Linked DNA regions of Synechococcus sp. PCC 7335. The protein of the gene in region 2 binds, or shares a complex with, the protein of the main gene of each other region. Links are inferred from orthologs where the notes say so. Each region holds a gene or a part of one and is shown on either strand. Other genes may lie near its edges.

Evidence for each region.
Region 1: the proteins of dnaG (region 2) and dnaB are in contact, whole or in part, in a crystal structure (PDB 2R6A), measured with the Geobacillus stearothermophilus proteins. The link is inferred for Synechococcus sp. PCC 7335 from one-to-one orthologs. Residues at the interface, in WP_049624496.1 of Geobacillus stearothermophilus: Lys456, Leu457, Leu458, Pro459, Ala460, Asn463, Ala464, Leu467, Leu535, Leu536, Ile537, Ala538, Gln544, Glu545, Asp548, Tyr549, His552; in WP_033016901.1 of Geobacillus stearothermophilus: Ser13, Glu15, Ala16, Gln18, Glu91, Leu92, Asp94, Ala95, Val96, Pro97, Thr98, Ala99, Ala100, Asn101, Tyr104, Tyr105, Ile108.

The regions. Positions count from the first base shown.
Region 1 is NZ_DS989904.1:1,006,457-1,014,759, reverse strand. The notes cover bases 2,843-5,658. They hold dnaB (replicative DNA helicase), read right to left. Parts: upstream 5,024-5,658; coding sequence 3,662-5,023; downstream 2,843-3,661. Other genes in these bases: rplI (50S ribosomal protein L9), read right to left, coding at 5,280-5,658; S7335_RS04545 (aldo/keto reductase), read left to right, coding at 2,843-3,589. Also shown: S7335_RS25705 (PAS domain S-box protein), read left to right, coding at 1-1,229; S7335_RS04550 (response regulator), read right to left, coding at 1,664-2,089; more of S7335_RS04545, read left to right, coding at 2,621-2,842; more of rplI, read right to left, coding at 5,659-5,741; gloB (hydroxyacylglutathione hydrolase), read right to left, coding at 5,826-6,599; S7335_RS04525 (alkaline phosphatase), read right to left, coding at 6,967-8,303. UniProt on the Escherichia coli protein: The main replicative DNA helicase, it participates in initiation and elongation during chromosome replication. Travels ahead of the DNA replisome, separating dsDNA into templates for DNA synthesis.
Region 2 is NZ_DS989904.1:2,268,281-2,276,757, forward strand. The notes cover bases 4,559-7,548. They hold dnaG (DNA primase), read right to left. Parts: upstream 7,031-7,548; coding sequence 5,087-7,030; downstream 4,559-5,086. Other genes in these bases: gap (type I glyceraldehyde-3-phosphate dehydrogenase), read left to right, coding at 4,559-4,916; S7335_RS09815 (hypothetical protein), read right to left, coding at 7,037-7,548. In the rest of the region: translational GTPase TypA, read left to right, coding at 1-335; S7335_RS09795 (type I secretion target GGXGXDXXX repeat protein), read right to left, coding at 435-890; S7335_RS29190 (hypothetical protein), read left to right, coding at 1,058-1,189; S7335_RS09800 (AAA family ATPase), read left to right, coding at 1,337-3,565; more of gap, read left to right, coding at 3,849-4,558; more of S7335_RS09815, read right to left, coding at 7,549-7,675; S7335_RS27755 (hypothetical protein), read left to right, coding at 8,245-8,412; S7335_RS09820 (ComF family protein), read left to right, coding at 8,472-8,477. UniProt on the Escherichia coli protein: RNA polymerase that catalyzes the synthesis of short RNA molecules used as primers for DNA polymerase during DNA replication.

The DNA.
Region 1 (8,303 bases), 1.3 Mb from region 2 along the record:
AGTCTAATCCAAATCTAGAGCAAGCAGAGAATCTAGATATCATCTATCGCAGCGGTGAACATCTACTCGCTTTAATTAATGATGTTCTAGACATCTCTAAGATCGAATCGGGACGAGTTGAGCTAAACAACACCCAGTTCGATCTGTATTGTCTACTAGATGAGCTTCAGCAGATGTTTAGTAGTGCAATAGATAGAAAGGGTCTACGGTTTCTGATGAGGCGATCGCCAAAGCTGCCTCGAACTGTTGTTAGCGATCACCTTAAGCTTAGACAGATCCTCATCAATTTGCTAAGTAATGCGCTCAAGTTCACAGCCGTCGGCACAATTACCCTATCTGTACACAGCCAGAACCAAGATGGTCAGAACCAACATAGTCAGAATCAATACGGCCAGAACCAACTCAACCATGCCTGTGAAAGCTTAGAGAAGCAAGACAATCCACAGACTACGACTACCAAACCACCTTCGACGCTACTGACCTTTTCAATCAGCGATACAGGGCCGGGCATTGCCGCTGCTGATCAGGCTCATCTATTTGAGGCTTTTGTTCAAACTCAATCTGGCCTGGACTCACCTGAGGGGACTGGACTAGGGTTAGCGATTTCGCACGAATATATTCAATTGCTAGGTGGTAATTTGACCGTTGACTCTCAGCTGGGTGAAGGCGCTACTTTTGCATTTAGTGTTCCTGTTGCCGTTGGCGATCACGCACTTAGCCTTCCTACTACAACTAAGCAGCCCTCAAGACGAGTGATTGGACTAGCTCCCGGACAGCCTGACTATAGGATATTGGTCGTAGATGATGTTGCTGTTAACCGTAAGCTGCTTTCCCATTTGTTGATGAATGTTGGATTTGAAGTGCGTGAAGCACAGAATGGCGAAGAGGCGATCGCTCGCTGGGAGTCGTGGCAACCCCATCTAATTTTGATGGATATGCGTATGCCTATCATGACTGGAGAGGAAGCTACAAGACGGATTAAGACACTAGAAAAAACTAGAATTAACCCCTACCATCAGACTCGAATTGTTGCGCTGACAGCAAACGCCTTTACAGAGGATCGAACCGCTGCGATTGCTTGTGGGTGCGATGACTTTATCAGTAAACCTATTCGAGCTAACGAAATCTTTGAGAAACTGAGTAACCAGCTAGATATTCGCTATCAGTACACCAACAGCCATCGTCAGTCAGTTTGTTGTGCCAGCGCTTGCACGAAGACGCTTTGTTGATACCTTTTGTTGATGCCTTCAAGACCTGACGAGACAACCCAACTCCAAGCTCTCTTTGCACTAAACAAATGACGCCATTCTCTCTCTATTCACTCAGCTGCCTGCGATAGCAGCGATTCCTCTCGTTAGAATAGAACAAGCTTTAGCAAAGTCTGCTGACCAAAAAGCCGTAAAGAATCAGTTGGCAGTCAATCCTAGCGGTTCTCTATTTTTGTCATATCTGGCTTTGTGATATTTGGTTTTGTGGTATCTGGGAGATATCGTCTTTGAGCCACTACCCCATAGCGTCGTTCACTTAGCTAGGGTACAGTTATCCGCCTAGAAGCCTTGCAAAGTCACAGATCAATTGACTTGCGTTCCTCGTAAGCTTACCGTCCCTTATGAGTATGCAGTCAAAAACGCTATATTCACTCTATTTTTCTCGTAACCCGATATCAAGATGCTGATAGCCCCAACCGGCACACCCTTTTCCTATCGATTACCTGAGACAGCAAAGATAGAAAGCTATCCGCATCCTTAATGGGTTTTGCACAAACCGAATCGGCTAGCGCTTCGCTCATTAAACGTCCTTTATTTGTACCTGCACTATTCGTTGTTAGCAATATGACGGGGATGTGCCAGGTCCTAGGATTGGATTTCAATAGACGAGAGAGATCGATGCCCGTTGTTTCTTTGTTTTGCCACAAGGTTCCTGGTAGATTGACATCCATCAGCACTAACTCAATGCTACCAGTCTCGCAGTACTTGAAAATATCTGCGGCCGTACGAGTTAGCTTGACTCTATACTGGCTGGACGCTTCTAACAAACGGGCCATACTGCGACCGAGCAGATAATCATCTTCAACCAACAAGATATTCACAAGCGAAAAGTCCCTTAAATCAGTCAGCGAACACAACCTTTACAGATTTGACGAACTCTAGAAAGGATCGTCTCTAAGTACTAGCTGTATGCTTTATACTGCCCATCCCGAGGGCACCGATAGTCATTATTATTACCTGTAGAGACTCTAATTACGGACACATCCATACACTTAAGGGATAGTCGTTTCGTCAGTTGCTTGATTATCTTCTCTTTGTAGGACAGCACTGATTCATCAGATAAGCGATCAAAGGCCCTAATTTCATATGGTGTGGGAGTTCGCTTATCCATCAAGCTTTACAGCACTTGGTGATGGTGCCAGCTTGCTTTTCTACTATGGACGAGCAGATATGGACGAGCAGATATGAACAAACGGCCTAAGGAAGGCCCGAAAAGAACAGCTTCAGTTTGCATATACTATTCTCTCCGATGAGAGAATAACTATAGACATCATTTCCCCAAACGACTTTTAAGATGACTAAAGCTCTCTAAAGCAGCTATTTTATATAGGCTGATCTCTTTCGTTTTCATCATGGCGAGTTCGAACACGCTACAGACTGTCACCCTTGGACCCAAAGGCCCAAAGGTCCCCGCGCTAGGGCTGGGCACTTGGGCCTGGGGTGACTCAATATTTTGGCAGTACGGTAGCGCTTATGGCATAGATGAAGTTCGAGCTGCCTTTAAGACTTCTTTGGCTGCAAATGTTAATTTCTTTGACACTGCTGAAGTCTACGGCCTCGGTAAGTCGGAAGAGCTGATTGGTCAATTTATCAAAGAGAGTAAAAAGCCTTCTCTAATTGCGACAAAATACATGCCTACGCCTTGGCGCTTCTCCGCTCAATCTGTTGCAGATGCCCTTAGTGCTAGTCTCAAACGACTCAAGCAGTCTTCCATCACGCTCTATCAGGTCCATTGGCCCTTTGATTTTTTCATGAGTCAAAAAACACTCATGAATGCTTTGGCAGATGAAGTAGAGCAAGGACGAATTCAAACGATTGGTGTTAGCAATTATTCTGCAAAGCAGATGCGCGAAGCTCATAGCTATCTAGCCCAAAGGGGTATCCCCTTGGCCGTTAATCAGGTTCAATATTCTTTGCTACACAGAAACATTGAAACAAATGGCATCTTGGAAGCGGCTCAGAACCTCGAGGTGACGATTCTAGCCTATAGCCCTCTGGCACAGGGCCTATTGACTGGCAAGTACACAGTAGACAGCGATCTTCGCCCAGCAGGCGCAAGAAAATTAGATCCTAAGTTCAGCCGGAAGGGATTACAGAAGATTGAACCCGTGCTAGCTGCGTTACAAGCAATTGGCAAGACCCATAACAAAACGCAAGTACAGGTCGCTCTCAACTGGCTAATCTGTAAAGGCAATGTTGTCCCAATTCCAGGTGCAAAAAATGCGAAACAGGCAGAACAAAATGCAGGCGCACTTGGTTGGTCAATGACAGAAGCCGAATGTGAACAGTTGAGTAATGTTTCTCTACCCTGGCTGAAGTAGCTCTAGCTCGTGACTTTACACATCACTTAAACCGTGACAGACGTTGCCGAATCGCTAAGTGTAGCTATCCTTCTAATCGCGATTTGATAAGTCCGATGCTCTATTAAGAAACTGCGTAAATTCGGGCTGAAATAGAAGCTTAACAGTGCCCGTCGGTCCGTTCCGGTGCTTTGTCAAGATGATTTCAGCGATGCCACGATCAGGCGTGTCAGGGTCGTAATACTCTTCGCGATACAGCATCATAATTAAATCTGCGTCCTGTTCGATTGCGCCACTTTCTCTTAGATCAGACATCATCGGGCGTTTGTTAGTTCGTGATTCTACGCTGCGACTGAGCTGAGAGAGCGCGATGATAGGAACGTTGAGTTCTCTAGCAAGTCCTTTGAGCGATCGCGTTATCTTCGACAATTCCTGCACCCGATTATCGCCGGAGCCTTCCATCAGCTGCAAGTAATCGATCAGAATGAGTCCTAATGCGCCACCTTGTTCCGCCTGCAATCGCCGTGCTTTCGATCGAATTTCAGTTACACCCACACCTGGCGTATCGTCGATGAAGATTGGTAGCTCAGAAAGCGTATTGATCGCATGGCCCATGGGTCCCCACTCATGCTGGGCAATCCGCCCGGTTCGCAATCGACCACTCTCAATTTTGGCTTCAGACGAAAGCAATCGATAGATCAACTGCTGCTTTGACATCTCTAAGCTGAAGATCGCAACTGGCTGCTTATGCGTATCGGCAATATTGCGAGCAACGTTGAGTACGAAGCTGGTTTTCCCCATCGCCGGACGAGCCGCAGTAATAATTAAGTCAGAACGTTGGAAGCCCTGAGTCATCGCGTCTAGGTCATAGAACCCGCAGGCCAAGCCGGGTAAGACCATGCCCAGCGATCGCTGCTCGATATCGGTAAACGTATCTGTAAGTATGTCGGATGTTTTGGTGAGTCCTTGGGTAGGGCGCTCTTGAGTAATGCCAAACAGCGTCTGCTCAGACAGATCGAGTACATCTTCTAGGGATGTTTCGGTCTCGTAGCCTAGCTGGATAATTTCTCCACCTGATCGAATGAGCTGGCGGCGAGTGTACTTATCCATTACCAGCTGAGCGTACTGGTCAATATTGGCCGCACTGATAGTGCGATCTACTAGCTGGGCTAATCGACTTTGCCCACCGACTTTTTCTAAAGCACCTTTGTCCTTTAGCCATGAGGCCACGCCCATCATATCTGTAGGCAATCCCCTCGCCTGTAAGTCTAGAGCAGCCTGGTAGATGCTGCGATGAGCACCGATATAGAACGCTTCAGGAGAGAGCAGTTCAGTCACGCGGCCAATCGCTTCGGGATCGATTAAGACACCACCTAAGATAGCTTCTTCAGCCTCAATATTTTGGGGTGGAAGGCGATCGGCGGCAGGCTTGAAGCGGGGTTCGGAAGCAACCATTAGAAGAGTGATAGGAGTGATGAGTGCTGAACGACAAGGTTGAGGGCGGTGCCCTATAGATTGCGCATTATAGGCTGGACTCTGGCAGACAAACGCTTATTTCTATTGAGGGTAGCTAGTCGAAGATAGGACTAGCTGTGTTATCTATCGCTCATACTTCATCCTTAAATATAAAAGGGTAGAGAACAACCACAGCTCTCTACCCTAATAAGTTAACGAATAGTACGTATGTTTGCTAATCGTTTGTAGTGAATGCTTAGTCAGGAGCCACACGTAAGTTGATAGTTGCAGTGACTTCGCTGTGTAGCTTGATATCCACCTTGTACTCACCAAGCTTATTGATATCAGGTAGCGTGATGTCGCGCTTATCGATTTCTTTACCTGCGTTGGCTTGAATAAGGTCAGCGACTTCGGCTGTGGTGACGGTACCAAAGATTGCATCATCTTCACCGACAGCTTTTTTGACGGTGAATAAGCCGATGGTGTTAAGTGCGACTTTGGTGGCTTCGGCTTCTTGCTTAATCGCCTCTAACCGGGCACGTTCACGCTCACGACGAATTTCAACCTGCTTGAGAACGCCAGGGGTTACACGGTACGCTAAGCTGCGTGGGATCAAGTAGTTACGGGCGTAGCCAGGTGCTACTTCTACCAGATCACCTGTGTTGCCTAGTTTGTCGATGTCCTGGCTGAGGACCAGCTGAGTTCTTTTTTTCGCCATTGCCTTTAATATTACTTTCCATCGCAGCGCAGCTTTCTAGTGTAGGCAACTTGGGTCAAAGGTGCAACCATCGAAGATTTCTAACTAGAAACGATCTTTAAGCTTACGGATATGCGCGAAGACGGTGATGGGATCTTGGCTGTTGGCCACTGACTGAAGCTCAGGGCTATTCCAGCGGAGGAAGGGATTGGTGGCTTTTTCAGTGGAGAGTAGTGAGGGAATGGTGGGCTGGTTTTGCTGACGGGCGGTGGTGACAGAGGCCAGGCGCGATCGCAATTCCTCATTCTTTCCTTCAACGGTAATCGCAAACTTCAGATTACTCAGCGTGTATTCGTGGCCGCACCAGACATGGGTGGTGTCTGGCAGGTTACGCAGCTTGGCTAAAGAAGTTGCCATCTGAGTAGGCGTTCCTTCAAATAGCCGTCCACAGCCACCTGCGAACAGCGTGTCCCCACAGAACAGGTCACCGGGTTCATTAGCCTTGATGGGTAGAAAGTAGTAAGCGATGTGTCCTCGGGTGTGACCTGGAACGAAGATGACTCGGCCAGTGCGATCAGCAAAAGAGACGCGATCGCCCTCGCCTAGAAAATGCCTTTGCCCGGGAATGCGCCCCTGATCTTGCGCGCCACCATATACTTCGGCCTTTGGAAAGCGGTCTAACAGCTCACGATTGCCGCCCACGTGATCGTTGTGGTGATGCGTATTGAAGATAGTGATTAAGGTTGCGCCGAGTTCGTCTAGCTTTTGCAGGACTGGAGGGGCATCGGCTGGATCGACGACAGCAGCGGTGTTATCAGCTGGATTATGCAGAACGAAGATGTAGTTATCTGAGCGGGCGGGTAGGCGATAGATTTTCATCTTGAGTAGTGCATCAACATGGAGACGTGAGGTTGATTCTAGTTGAATTGCGCTGATTTTTTTATCTTGCCTAGGTGCAAATATTTTGCCATGGTACATCTCACGCCAATCAAGCTACTTGCCTGGACCTAACCCCTGAGCGTGACCTACCCGATAGCTGCAATTGCCTCGTGGATAATGAGCTGCAGCTACTGATGATGAAATAAGTGACGTCGTCTAGAGAGCTAAATTTGCGTAGCGTAAGACCAAAAAAGCGCTTGATAAAACGTTTGCAATAGCGTCTTACCAAGCGCTTCTATACCTAGGCCATACTCAAGCCATATTGGAGCAGCCTATAGTCCAGCACTGCAATGTGCGGCACCCTGATCTACACAGTCGTAAAGTCGGCACTGGTCAACGCGGTTGCTGATAAACCATTCAAAGTAGCCAGCACTTCTTCACCGAAGCGAATTCCGTCCGTCGCTAACGTTAGTTGATCGAAGCTCAAATCATCGGCTAGGCCAATCAGATCTTGACCCGCATCGAAGTCCATGATCAGGTCAGTGCCTTCGCCCGCTGCTAGGACGAAGGTATCTGCGCCACTGCTGCTGTTGTCATCGCCAAAGATCTGATCATTGCCGGGACCACCGTAGAGCAGATCGTCGCCTGCATCGCCGTAGAGGATATCGTCGCCCTCCTCGCCAAAGAGCTGGTCATTGCCGCCTTTTCCGCCAATGCGATCATTACCTGTGCCGCCAAAGAGGATATCGTCGCCGCCAACCGTGCCGCCAGCGCTACGGCTGTTGTTGTCGCCGCGCAGCACGTCGTCGCCATCATTACCCTCGATGATGTCGTTTCCGAGTCCACCAGCGATCAGGTCGTTGCCGCCTAGCCCAGTCAATGTTTCATTGACCTTGGTGCCAACTAGCTCATCATCATCACCAGTGCCACGTAGCCGAGTTACCGCTACCTCTTCAGGCGCTATGCCAAACAGGGTTTGGTACATCAAGCGATACATATCGGTGTTGTCTGCTGTGGCTGGCAAGTCTTCTGCGTTAAGACCGTACGCCTTGGAGACAATGCCGCCATTAACATCCGTGAGGCTAGCCCAGGCAACCCCAAAGTCGAAGATATCACCGTCTGCGTCGGGAGCACCTGTCACGAATGGCTCGAAGTTACCGTTGTTGCTGCCGTCCATGTCGTCGAGCTGAACCAGGGTACCGTCTGCGCCAGCGCCAAAGGCCTGGGTTTCGGCCTGTGTTCGAATAGTGAAGTCAGATTCTGGTTCAGTGAGTCCGAAGGTGCCTGCGCCGATGGGGGTGTCGTCAACTTCTAGACCGCCTGCGTCGGAGTCGGCTGCCGTTAGTACTAGTGTGTTAGGGTCAACGTTATCGACAAAGTCAAGGGCATGACCAATAGCTTCGTCCGCTCGTAGCGCCGCTTCGATGGTCCCTGCCGCGTTGTTGTTATTGCCAAAGTTGTCCGTGGCTTCCTCTTCTAGTACCAGCATGAACCCATCAGGGTCGCTGTCTAGAATGGGTAGTGCCACCTCCGTCATCTCGGCCACAGTAGGCGGATTAGGATTAAGAGGAGGCTGACCGTAGAAGATCAAATCATCGTCTTCGTCAACGAGACCTTGAGCCCGCAGGTTATCTTCGAAGGTGTCGTTGTAAGTGTCTTCTGCTGCGAAGATCCCTAGCAAACGGTCAGTCGCATCGGTGTCGA
Region 2 (8,477 bases):
TGATTTCATTTGAAGAAGGCGTGGCTACTTTCTACGCGCTGAAGAATGCGGAAGATAGAGGCACGTTCTTTATTGAGCCGGGTACAAAGGTATATAAGGGCATGGTCGTGGGAGAAAACAATCGCCCTCAAGACCTAGAGCTGAATATCTGTAAAGCTAAGCAGCTAACCAACCACCGGGCCGCCTCAGGCGATGAACTTGTTCAATTGCAGTCACCGATGGAGATGGGTCTAGAGCGAGCGCTAGAGTACATTGGCCCCGATGAGATGGTAGAAGTGACGCCTGAGTCTATTCGATTGCGAAAGGTTGGTAAGAAAAAGCTAGCTAAGCGGTAATACGTAAATAGCGCTAGTAGAGCAAAAGGAATAGAGAAAACCCCTTAGCCGCCGTATGGTTCCTGTACGGCGGCTAAGCTCTAGCGTTTAAACCAGAGTTTAGATTAAAGCCATTGCCTCTTCTAGGTTGGAGAAATCGGCAACTATCACAAAGCTACTTTCCGTCAGTGCCGATGCTTGTATTCCGTTAAGAATTGCCAGCGTTTCGTCACTACTTGTTGTACCTAGTAGGGTATTTTCTCCGTCTTGCGTCAGCGTTAAGTCAGTAAACAACAATTCACCTTCGACAAGACCAATCCGGTCAGTGCCGACCTCAAAGTCAAGAAGGGTATCTGTGCCGTCGCCGCTGCCAAAGACAAACAGATCGCTGCCGCTGCCGCTGGAGAAGTTGTCGCCCACAAGGGTGTCGTTGCCGGCGCCGCCCATGATGGTGTCGTTGCCATCGTCACCCCAGATGAAGTCATTGCCAGCGTCACCGCTGAGGATGTCGTTGCCAGATTTGCCGCCGATGCGATCGCTCCCTTCCCCTCCAAAGATAATGTCGTCGCCGTCCATGATGTTGTCTTGGGTAAAGCGGCTGTTGAGGTCGCCACGCAAAATATCGTTGCCGTCGCCACCGAGGATAACATCGTCACCGAGGTTGCCTGCTACCGTGTCGTCGCCACCGAGGGCGTTTTAGATAGTCGACTATTCTTTAGATTCGAGTCGGTTTCTTGAACTCAATGCCGGTTGGTAGAATCCAACGGCGATCGCTCGATAGCCATGAGTCTGTTTACGCTCATATGCCTAAATTTGTGATTAAAGCTTCTAGCCGATGGTCGTCAGTTGCTGATTATCGTGAGCAACAGCTTTAGCGAGACTCAATTCACGCAGTTCTTGGTATTTGCCTTGGTACAGCCTTGGATACAGCAGATTTGACCACAGCTAGCTTTACCGCTATTGGTCGCTATTGGCCGGTATTAGGTAGAGTGGTGAGACACTGATCGATCTACTGACCAGCAATGGATTTATTTGAGCAAAGGCGGCAGGAATTGATTGTTTCTGAAGCGCCTTTGGCAGCTCGGATGAGACCGCGATCGCTCATTGAATTCATTGGCCAAGATGCCATCGTCGGCCCTGGTCGTCTGCTGCGCCGGGCGATTGAAGCCGATCAGCTCTCTTCTCTAATCTTTTACGGTCCGCCCGGTACGGGTAAAACAACATTAGCCAAAGTCATTGCCAATACGACAATGGCGCAGTTTGTTGCGATCAATGCGGTACTCGGCGGCGTCAAAGACATTAGATTTGCCATTGAACAGGCGCAAACCCATCGCGGTCAGTTCGGACGGCGGACAATTCTGTTTGTCGATGAGGTGCACCGGTTTAACAAAGCGCAGCAGGACGCACTGCTGCCTTGGGTAGAAAACGGCACGGTCATTCTCATTGGCGCAACGACTGAAAATCCATTTTTTGAAGTAAACAAAGCGCTGGTTAGCCGTTCTCGCGTATTTCAGCTCAAACCTTTAAACGCAGATGACCTTGAAGCGATTGTTCAACAGGCCCTGAGTGATTCTGAAAGAGGGTATGGCAAGCAAGATATTCTGATTGATACCGACGCGCTAAATCATCTAGTGAATGTGGCAAACGGTGATGCTAGAACCGTATTGAATGCGTTGGAATTAGCGGTAGAAACAACCTCTTCTGACCGTGATGGAAAGCTGCGAATTACGCTAGCTGTGGCAGAAGATTCGGTTCAGCAGCGAGCAGTGCTCTACGACAAAGAAGGCGATGCTCACTTTGATACGATTAGCGCCTTTATCAAAAGCGTGCGAGGCTCTGACCCAGATGCGGCGCTGTATTGGCTAGCGAGAATGGTGTATGCCGGAGAAGATCCGCGCTATATCTTTCGGCGGCTGGTGATTTTAGCCGGAGAAGATGTGGGCATGGCCGATCCAAATGCCGTTGTGGTCGTGACAGGCTGCGCAGCGGCGTTTGACCGGGTAGGAATGCCAGAAGGTCGCTATCCTTTGGCTCAGGCAACGCTGTATCTAGCGACGGCTCCGAAAAGCAATAGCGTAATGGCGTTTTTTGACGCGCTAGCGGCGGTGAAAGATGAGCGAGAAGGTGATGTGCCGAACGCGATGCGCGACGCGACTAGAGATAAAAAGGGATTCGGTCATGGCGCAGGATACCTGTATCCGCATGCATACCGCGATCATTGGGTAGCGCAGCAGTACTTGCCAGGCAGTTTGCAGGGGCAGGTATTTTATCAGCCTTCAAACCAGGGATATGAGGGGAAGATTCAGACGCAAGTGGCTAGGCGAAGAGAAGCTCAGCTAGCAGCGCTGGTAGAGCAAAATAATGAGCGTTCGATGCCAGAAGCGCTGACCTATGGACCGCTAGATCAGCAGCAGGATAGATGGCTGCAAAGGGCAACAGGCGCTTTGGGCAGTCAGCTTGGGGAGGTACGCGATCGCCTCTTCGCCCTACTCAATCCCCAACGCCATCATGTTCTTTTAGACCTGAATGCCGGTACTGGATTACTCACCTGGGAAGCCGTTCGCCAAGTGCCAGAAGGCGGTGTCTATAGCTACGTCTGGTCTCAGAAAGAGTACAAGGCATTAACTGAACGCTCAGAGATGCTTAGCGAATTGGCTAGACCCATGATCGTGGCCGTCAATGAGTCTAACTGGCTAGAGGCTTTAGACCAAACTACGCAAAAGCCATCCCCTAAATTCGATGGTGTGATTGGGCGAAATGCACTGATGGGGCTATCTGATAAACTGAGCGCCATTGAACAAATCAGCCAGATAATAGCGGTAGAAGGATCGGTTGTTTTGGCTGAATCTGTACCGCGAAGAGGACAGCGTTTATCAAGGCTATTAGATGCTCAAAAGATAGAGACAGATCTATATGAGCAGCTATGTGCGGCGGAAGCCGATCTATACAACAACCCTACCGATGCCATGGTGAACTGGGATGTTGCCGATCTTCAACGCGATTTTGAAACGGCGGGGTTTGACTGCGAGACAACACTGATGACTTTGCAGACACCGCTCACGATTACAACAGAATTACTAGCGCGGTGGCTAGGCAAGGGAAGTAAGTATTGCGATCGCCTGAGTGCCCACGATTTTTCTCCTCAGGATATTAGGCGTCTTCAAAAGCACTTCTCTCGGCAGTTGAAAAATCAAACTGTCACCTGGAATCGTACGCTAGTTCTGATTCAAGCGCGCCTATGCTGTCGCTAAGTGATATAGATACTCACGGTTACCAGCGGTAGCATAACCAGTGAGCTGTGCTGAAAGCCTCAATTGTTGCCAAATCTGCATATTCCGCTACGTTCGGTTACATCACGGATGCATATACCGCTCAACTCTGAAGGAAAAGTGTGGATATCGAGGTTTTGAGATTTTTTCTAGTGAAATGTAAGTCATGAAGGCACTGATCGCTGGGTCTACCCGAATGGCTCGGCTGTCTAGCACACGAATATTCGCCTCATATTCATAGACGACCCACACTATCAATTCTCCTATGGCTGTATTAAAAGTTGGCATCAACGGATTTGGCCGCATTGGCCGATTAGTCTTTCGAGCAGCGGTAAACAACAGCAACATTGAGTTTGTTGGGATCAACGATTTAGTTGCTCCCGAAACGTTAGCTTATTTGCTTAAGTACGATTCTACGCACGGTACGTTTCCTGGCGAAGTCGAAGCTCGCGACGGCGGCATCATCGTCAACAGCCACTACATTCCTTGCACCTCCATTCGCAACCCAGCAGAATTGCCATGGGCTGACCTTGGCGCTGACTATGTTGTTGAAGCCACCGGCCGATTTACGACTCACGATACTGCGAATGCTCATCTAACTGCGGGTGCCAAGCGGGTTGTGATCTCAGCACCTACCAAGAGTCCTGGTGAAGTGCAGACTTTTCTAGTCGGTGTGAACCATGAGACATTCAATCCTGCGAGCGATTGCATTGTCTCCAACGCTAGCTGTACCACCAACTGCCTAGCGCCGATTGCCAAAGTCATCAACGATAACTTTGGCCTAGTAGAGGGTCTGATGACCACTATTCATGCCTCTACTGCGACGCAGTACACCGTGGATAGTCCTTCTAGCAAAGACTTGCGTAGTGGTCGGGGTGCAGGTCAGAACCTGATCCCGGCTTCTACAGGTGCAGCCAAAGCGGTGACTTTGGTGCTGCCCGAACTCACTGGCAAACTGACTGGCATGGCCGTTCGAGTTCCTACACCAGATGTCTCAGTTGTCGATCTGACTTTTCGCACTGAGCAGGCCACTAGCTACACTGAAATCTGTGAACGCATGAAGGCAGCCGCTCAAAATGAGCTGCGCGGTATTTTAGGCTATACCGAAGAGCCTTTAGTTTCATCTGACTTTACAGGCGACCCTCGTTCTAGTATTTTCGATGCCAAAGCAGGCATGGAACTTAACGATCGGTTCTTTAAGGTGCTTTCTTGGTATGACAATGAGTGGGGCTACTCTAATCGAGTGATGGACCTAATGCTCTACATGGCGCAGACAGAAGGTATCTTGACGACAGAGCCGCTAATGGCGAGTAGTATTGTGGCTTCTTTATAGTCAGTTGATACTCAGATATGGTCAGTTGATAGTCGGCTCAATCGATAGTTAGCCGTAATCTCCTGGTCGTCATAGATACTGCCGTAGCTAAGCAGACCCACTCCAACCGAGTGGGTCTGCTCTAGTCTAAGTGAGCTGGTCTAAGTGAGCTTTTCTGCTGGCTTCTAGTATCACTGCCCAACCCAGGGGACGCTGGCAAGATCGACAAAGTCGACGCTGCGTTCTTCTCTATCTAGCTCATTAATCCGGCTTTTCTCTGCGACAATTTGCTTCTGATACTCTGTATGAGTTTCGGGTGTTTTGGAGAAGTCTCCGGCCTGCCAAAGTTCGAGTAGCCGCCGATATCGCTTTTCGCACATGTTTCGCTCCAGGCAGGCGATCGCCGCGCGAATTACCAAAGGCTCGCGTACCGTATCCAAGCGTGTCTTTTCATCTAGATACAGCAGATGGTGAACCTGAGAGAGAGGGCCGGTTGACTCCGCTGAACAATTACGAAGCGTTTGCAGCATAGTTGAAGCGGATGCTTCTCGCTTCTCAATCTCGGTTAGCTCAGTTACCATACGCCATAGCGCCCGGTGGTGAGAAAAGCTAAACCCCAGATCGCGAGCGTCTAGGCCATCGATAATCGTCTGGCGATGCTCGGGGCAGTGAATATAAATCCGTAGTAGTGCCGCTTCAGCCTCTTCTAAAAAGCTGCGGTTGAGAATCTTGGTATCTCTTTTGTCGCCTTTAGTACTCTGTTTATTTCCGGGATTGCGACGTTTACGCCGAACCTGAGCTAGCAGATTTTCGGCTAGCAACGGTACAATTCGACCGTCCCCCTGACTGAAGATCTCAGCGCAGTAGCGAATATAGTGCGTTCGGGTATCAGCGTTGGCAATATTGCTGAGTAGCGAAACGATTGACTGTGAACACTGCTGAAACTGATCGGCTTGCTTCAGGTCTGCGTCGCTGACAATTTTGTCGATTTGCCAATCGAGCCAAAGCGGAGCGGAGTTGGTTAAGGCAATGTACGCTTCAGCTGTATGCAGTCGCAGGTAGTCGTCGGGATCTTTGCCGTCTGGAATATTGAGCACACGGAGCTGTACATCGCCTCGGTAGGCCATCTCTGCGACTTCGCCAATGGCCCTTTCAGCGGCTTTTATTCCTGCCGCATCCGCGTCAAAGTTAAAGATGATTTGCTTTGATTCGGTATAGCGCAGCAGCAGTTTGACCTGTGCAGCATTTAGGGCCGTTCCTAACGAGGCCACTGCATTGGTGATGCCTGCCGCGTGCAGAGCAATCACGTCAAAGTAGCCTTCGACGACAATCGCGCGATCTTGCTTGGCGATCGCCGCTTTTGCTTTATCTAGTCCGTAGAGTGTCTTCCCTTTGTCAAACAGCTCTGTCTCGGGTGAGTTCAAGTATTTGGGCTTAGCCTCTGCTGTTAGCCCTCGACCGCCAAATCCGATCAGACGATTTTGGGCGTCGTGGATAGGGACCATAATGCGATCGCGAAACCGATCGTAATAGCCTGTTCCTTCCTTTCTCGGTACAATCAGCCCAGCCTGCTCAACTAGCCCTACCGGATAGCGCTTTTGATCGACTAAATAGCCATACAGCGTCTGCCATCCCTCAGGCGCGTAGCCTATCTGAAAGTGGCTAATCGTCTCATCGCTCAGCAGCCTTTCATCTCGTAAGTAGGCGAGTGCCTGTTTTCCATCTGGCTGAAATAAGGCATGCTCATAAAACTTAGCGGCGATCGCCACAATCTCATAGAGCTGTTCTCTAAGCGTTAGCTTTCTCTGTAGCTCCTGCTGCTGAGCTGGTTCTGTGGTCTTGACTGGCACCTGATAGCGCCGCGCCAAATCCAGTACGACATCCGCAAATGAGCGCTGACCTAGCTCCATCAAAAACTTAAACGCATTTCCCCCCGCCCCGCAGCTAAAGCAGTAGTAAAACTGCTTCGACGGACTCACGCTGAAGCTAGGTGACTTGTCATCGTGAAACGGGCACAGCCCAACAAAATCCTTGCCCTGTTTTTTGAGCACGACCTGCTCAGAGACAATATCGACGATGTCGGCGCGCTGACGAACCTCATCAATGGTGTCTGGATGAATGTGGGGAGTGCCCATTAGCGATTACTCATCTAAATCATCATCATCATCGAGCCGTCCGGGTACCGCCTGCATTGACGTTTGTACGGCCCGGGCCGCTGCTAAAATATCTTGCTCAGCACCGCCTAAATATAATCTGCCAAAGCTACCAATAGAGGAGATTTGCAAAACATTAATAAAAGCGGCTTTTTCGGCCTCGTTGGCAGCGAGCGAGGCATAGGCAGCTGGCTGGCATTCCATCACGTATAGGGTTTCGCCCGCTAGGATCATATTGCCTCGGCGAGTGCGATTAATGAGCTGCACATGGTGAGGATCGAGATTGCGGATCACCTGATTTGACAGCAGCTCTGGTTTGAGTGCATCGTTACGCTGAAGTCCTAAGTAGCCTAAGATGGCTCTGCCGGCAGCTTTGACTTCGCCTTGACTGCCATGAATCTCTAAGACCCCATACAGCCTTTCCACCACCTGCACACCTGGGCGCACGACAGCGGATTTCAAGGCGACATCAGTAATTCGGTTGATCTCAATGCCTGGCGATACCTCGATCCAGAGCGAAGCATCTCCGGGTAGAGGTAGAAAACCGATGGAAACAGTGCCAATGTAGGCGGCGTGTTGAGGCTGAAGATTGTCTAAATATACGTAGCTACGAAGTTCTACACCCAAGGCCCGTGCCGAAATAGTTAAGTCATTATGCTGAGGTCTTTTCAGCCAATTGACGCATTTTTACGCCAGCATGCCCTAATCATAGGCTCTTACAGTCCAAGTTCTACATTTTTTATGCAGCTGCGAATAGCTGATGAGCCCCCCGGTCTGAAGATTCACTAGCTACTCAACAGTTCCTTGGAACAGGAATGATGAAGCGAACAACGCATTTTAATCAGTTCATTTCAAACCGCTCGTTTCAGGTGAAAGTGTTTAAGGAAACTACGTCTTTAGACACTGTCAATTCTTTATATGAGAAGTGCTTAATTGGCTTAATGCTATCTACTGCCGTGAGATGCCTCCCACATCGAGCGCATCTAAAAACGCTTCGAAGGTGAAGTATGTCGGCTTCTTTGGACAATAAAGACTAGGATGCCCCTTTAGACTAGATGCCTTTTTGGAATAAATATCCCTTAGGCGAAAACCCTTCGGAGAAAGTTCCTTACCCTATTCGGATTCACTGGATTTCAGTTAAATCCGGAAGAATGAAAGAGAATCTTCGCAATTCGTTATTTAACTAACTCGTCCCTATGTATTTGTTGAAGCAGCCTAAGTCCGTGGGTGTCGTTAACCAGAGCGATGCCGACCAATTATTCAAGGTGACAGCTGAACCTGAACCGCCTGAACTCGATTTGATGTACCTCGTTTTTATAGATGGGACAACCAAGACTATTCAGCCGCAGTCTACTGATGATTAGCGAGTACGCGTGCTGATAACGATGTGCCTTGAACGTCATACTCTATTGGGCGATTATCTATGGAT